Regions from separate parts of the Aneurinibacillus uraniidurans genome, predicted to be linked through region 2. Evidence: a T-box and tRNA genes for the amino acid it is inferred to sense, from the RefSeq annotation. Region 2 holds a T-box; the other holds one or more tRNA genes.
What was found. A T-box is a leader RNA that pairs with one kind of tRNA and senses whether it is charged. The one in region 2 lies ahead of glyQ (glycine--tRNA ligase subunit alpha), so its partner is inferred to be a tRNA-Gly.
Positions count from the first base shown of each region.

Region 1: it encodes a tRNA-Gly, which carries the amino acid that the T-box ahead of glyQ (glycine--tRNA ligase subunit alpha) is inferred to sense. The anticodon was not compared.

Region 1 is NZ_CP116902.1:2,362,823-2,365,220, forward strand. It holds gene PO771_RS11775 (YfaP family protein) at 1-828, opposite strand, end outside; tRNA gene PO771_RS11780 (tRNA-Thr) at 1,136-1,202, opposite strand; tRNA gene PO771_RS11785 (tRNA-Gly) at 1,212-1,285, opposite strand; gene PO771_RS11790 (pyrimidine dimer DNA glycosylase/endonuclease V) at 1,444-1,929, shown strand; partial or broken gene PO771_RS11795 (DinB family protein) at 2,039-2,377, opposite strand.
Region 2 is NZ_CP116902.1:1,021,596-1,023,993, forward strand. It holds gene PO771_RS05090 (YqzL family protein) at 94-246, shown strand; gene recO (DNA repair protein RecO) at 280-1,059, shown strand; T-box leader at 1,101-1,282, shown strand; gene glyQ (glycine--tRNA ligase subunit alpha) at 1,361-2,236, shown strand; gene glyS (glycine--tRNA ligase subunit beta) at 2,240-2,398, shown strand, end outside.

The sequences.
Region 1 (2,398 bases), 1.3 Mb from region 2:
ATAATTAGATGGATTCATTTTCTCTGCAAATCTACGAGAAATTAGATCGAAAGATAATCCATTAACAATGTCATCAAGCAATGTTCCAATCATGCTACTCTTTACATGACAGAATCCAGCAGGAGCAGTAGCAACAGCTAACCAAGTTATATGGTCAAGATTACGACCACTCTTAGCATTACTACGTTTGTTGTGTACTTCTTGCACAAATTTAGCAACACCAAGAACTCTGTCAGACCTATAAAGAGATTCTGATTCCAATAATGTTACTGCTTGATTTACAGCCTCTAAAGGATATTCCACTAATCCAGAAACCAAAATCCTAAAGTCCTCTCTCTTTTCTGCCATTTCTTGCCTGGATGTTTTTAGTCTAGAGTGAAAAACTTTTTCTGTTGGAAGTGTTACTGATATGTGATCCCATCCACCAGAAGTAGGTGTACCAAGAACTCTTTCACTTGAAACAAATACCCCTGTAACTCTCGATTTAAGTATGATTTTCTTCATCGCTTTAACCGATTCGGCGAAGAATTTAGGAACATCATTTTCATTCCACAAAACCGAACTTACTTCACCATCTTCAGAAATAGATACAAGTCCACCAAAACGATTCACAAAATGTCTGCAACAGCTACAAGTATAATGTTGTCTTGCTTCATGTGGTAAATTTTCAAGAAATACTTCAAACAATTCCTCTGCATCAGTAGTAAATAGTGGAACATTATCAAAAGTAGAAAAATGACGTATAATCGCCTCACTGAATTGAGGATATTGGTCATTGCTATTATCATACTCAGCATTATTAGATAAAATTTTGTTATCGTTATTCACATTTTCCCACTCCTTTTTTATAGTTTTTATTTTAAAATAACATAAAATGGAACAATTAACTTCCTTTATTTTGTCAAATTGTTAAATTTACTTAGAAGAGACCGTTATTTCAGACAAATTTTTAAACTCTATTTCGTCTTAAAAATCTTTAAGAGCAAATTTCAACAACAAAAAAGCCACTCTTCCTTTAATTCGAATTGAATTAAAGGAAGAGTGGCTTTTATTTCTTATAGTGGGTTTCCGTCCGATCACTATAAGTTTTATTGGTGAGAAAATCCCATAATCCTTGCGTGCCAAGGCGTGATGCTGGTGACAGGATTTGAACCTGCGACCCCTTCATTACGAGTGAAGTGCGCGTCTGCCAATTCCGCCACTTCGGCAAATGGAGCGGGTGAGGGGAATCGAACCCCCGCCTCAGGCTTGGGAAGCCGGCATTCTACCATTGAACTACACCCGCAATATCATACTTACATTTACAACTATACTAATAACCGTGTCAATGTATTAATGACATAAATTATTATATCATAAATATACTTATTATGCATCATTATCCGGATTTTACACCTTCATTAATGGTAAAAATATGATAAGTTACATAATGAGGTGATACATATGCAAATTTTCCGTCCGTTTAAGTGTTATGATCAATCGGCTCGTTTTTTATGTGATTCCAGACTTAATAAGCAAGTTCTAGAGTGCTATCAAGTTGCTAAATCAATTTTAGTTCATATGACTATAATGGAGGGACGCGGAGGATACTTTAGACATCCCATCACCCAGCATGTATACAACAATGGAAGGCCCTATCTTCCATCACTTTATCAGTTTATGGAGGCTTGCAATCGCGAATGGCTACGTAGAGGGAAGAATCGCGGAAGCGAGTTTGCTGCCAAAATAGAGAATTTACGACTGATTGTTATTAAACACCACGATCAATTTAGCTGGGAGTATCTGCCGCCCTTTTACTGTTATGGTGATGACAGAGTTTATCATGAAGAACAGGTTTATCAATTATATCGAAAATTACTGAAGCAAAAATGGGGGACAGATAAAATCATTCCCAAGTGCAGTATTATTCTCAAGCATACGAATACATAAAGCACCAAAAAGCCCCACCATCACGGCAGGGCTTTTCCTTACCTCTACTTATCTTGTACTTGTCAATCGGTTCTGCTTTACTCAAGAAGGAAAGTCCCACAGCATGCCTCTATCTTACAAATGTAATAAAGTCAAGATTAACCGGTTCAATACCGCCTGCACGAAGTCGTGAATTCATTTGTCCTCGATGATACTGACCGTGTAATGCTACATGAGTTAAAATATCCCGTACAGAATTCGTAAACTCTTTTCCTTTACTATTTGTGTAGGATATTGTTTTATCTAAGTCAGTATTCGCTAAATTAGTTAAAAACGCTGTAAAGCTCTCTTCATTTTGTTTAACAAGTTCTGCACAGACTTCGATATCGACCTCCGACCAGATGGGAAGCTGTGAACTATCCAGTCCTTGTAACCTGGTAATCCATACTTTTTCTGCAAGAAGAATGTGGGAAAAGCACTGCTTCCCCCC
Region 2 (2,398 bases):
GTAAAAGTTCCAATGGATAACGTATTTTATCCGGGGTCATGCTAATGGTAAGTTGTCGCTCATGCTCTATCTCTTCCGAAAGGATGGATACAAATGACGAGAGATTTTTATTGGAGTTATTTCACCCGTACAGGCAATATCGAGGCGTATATGTTGTACGCACAAGAGATGGGTGCTGCGGGTGAAGTGCAACATACCGATTCTTTTGAAGATGCTGGCATGGAGGACGCTTTGCGCTTGCCATAAAAAAATGACGACCCGGGCAGAGGAGAGTAGCATATGATTGGAAAAGCGGAAGGCATTGTAGTCCGCACAACCGATTATGGGGAAGCGAATAAAATCGTAACGGTTTATACGCGCGAAGCTGGAAAGATCAGCCTCATGGCCCGTGGCGCCAAAAAAACGAAAAGTCGTTTTACAGCCGTATCGCAGCCTTTTACATACGGCTATTTTCTTTATCATGCCAGCTCAGGAATGGGCTCCCTTCAGCAGGGAGAGTTAATTAGCTCATTCCGGACGATTCGCGAAGATTTAGCGAAGACAGCATACGCTGTGTATCTTATGGAACTGCTTGACCGATTGACGGAAGACAAAGAGGCAAATAGTTATTTGTTTGATATGCTGCTGCATGCACTCAAATGGATTGAAGAGGGGAAAGACCCGGATATTATCGCCAGGCTCTTTGAAATGAAAATGCTGTATGTAGCCGGATGTCATCCGCAGTTTAATGCTTGTGTGTCGTGCGGGGTGCATGATGCACCGTTTTACTTTAGTGTAGTAGAAAATGGATTGATTTGTCCGGCATGCACACGGGATGATCGCTCGCTTATGGCAGTTGGCCCTGGTGCGGTCAAGCTGTTGCGCGTGTTCCAACATATTCATATGCCGCAGCTAGGGAACATTAACGTTAAGCCAGAGACAAAACAGCAACTGCGGCACATTATGTACGCACTGTTAGAAGACTGTACCGGGCTGTATCTTAAATCCCGCCGCTTTCTTGATCAGCTCGAAAATCTTGGCTTTACCACGCCACCGGAGCGTTCCGGGGACGAGAGTTGACAACAGGCAGTACAATCCTTTATAGTATGTAACAAATTCAAGTATGTGCAATGACGGAGAAAAGTACTCAGGTTAGATGCCCTTTATGCAAGCGAGTCGGGGATAGTGGAAGCCCGGTGGCAGCCCCTGACGAATGGCACTCCCGAGCGCTTAGAACGTATGAGTGGACAGGCATATGCCTGTCAAATAGGGTGGAACCGCGGGATCAGCTCCCGTCCCTATGTGCAGAACTTCTGCATATAGGGACGGGAGTTTTTTGCGTTCCTCGCTACAATATCGAACAAGGAAAGAAGGTAAAAACATGAACTTCCAGGATATTATCCTAACCCTGCAGAATTTTTGGGCGAAGCAGAACTGTCTCATCGTCCAGCCATATGATACGGAGAAAGGCGCAGGTACGATGAACCCGATGACATTTCTCCGCTCGATTGGTCCTGAGCCGTGGAATGTTGCGTATGTAGAACCGTCTCGTCGTCCGGCAGACGGACGTTACGGAGAAAACCCGAACCGTCTGTATCAACACCATCAGTTCCAGGTTATTATGAAGCCGTCTCCAGACAACATTCAAGAGCTATACCTTGAGAGCCTTGAGCAGCTGGGCATTAACCCTCTTGATCACGATATTCGCTTTGTAGAAGATAACTGGGAATCACCGACACTCGGTGCCTGGGGACTCGGCTGGGAAGTGTGGCTTGACGGCATGGAAGTTACACAATTTACGTACTTCCAGCAAGTAGGTGGCATTGACTGTAATCCGGTTGCGGTTGAGATCACATACGGCTTAGAGCGTCTTGCATCGTACATTCAAGAAAAAGAGAACGTATTCGATCTGGAATGGGTGACAGGCGTGACATACGGTGACGTGTTCAAGCAGCCAGAATACGAGCATTCTAAATACACATTTGAACTATCTGACGCGAAAATGCTATTTGATTTGTTTAGCACATACGAAACAGAAGCGAAACGCTGCATGGAGCAGAAACTTGTGTTCCCGGCGTATGATTACGTATTGAAATGTTCGCACACCTTTAACTTGCTTGACGCACGCGGTGCGATTAGCGTAACAGAGCGGACAGGCTATATCGGACGTGTGCGCAACCTAGCGCGTGAAGTGGCACACACATACTACCAGGTGCGGGAAGACCTCGGTTTCCCGATGCTGAAAAAGGGGGAATAACGCATGAGCGCAACAAGAACATTGCTGCTTGAAATCGGAACAGAAGAAATGCCAGCCCGCTTTGTAGCAGGGGCATGTGAACAGCTAAAAGACAAGGTTGAAAAATGGTTAGCAGCGAATCGTATCGCATATGGAGAAGTTGTTGGCTATGAAACACCGCGT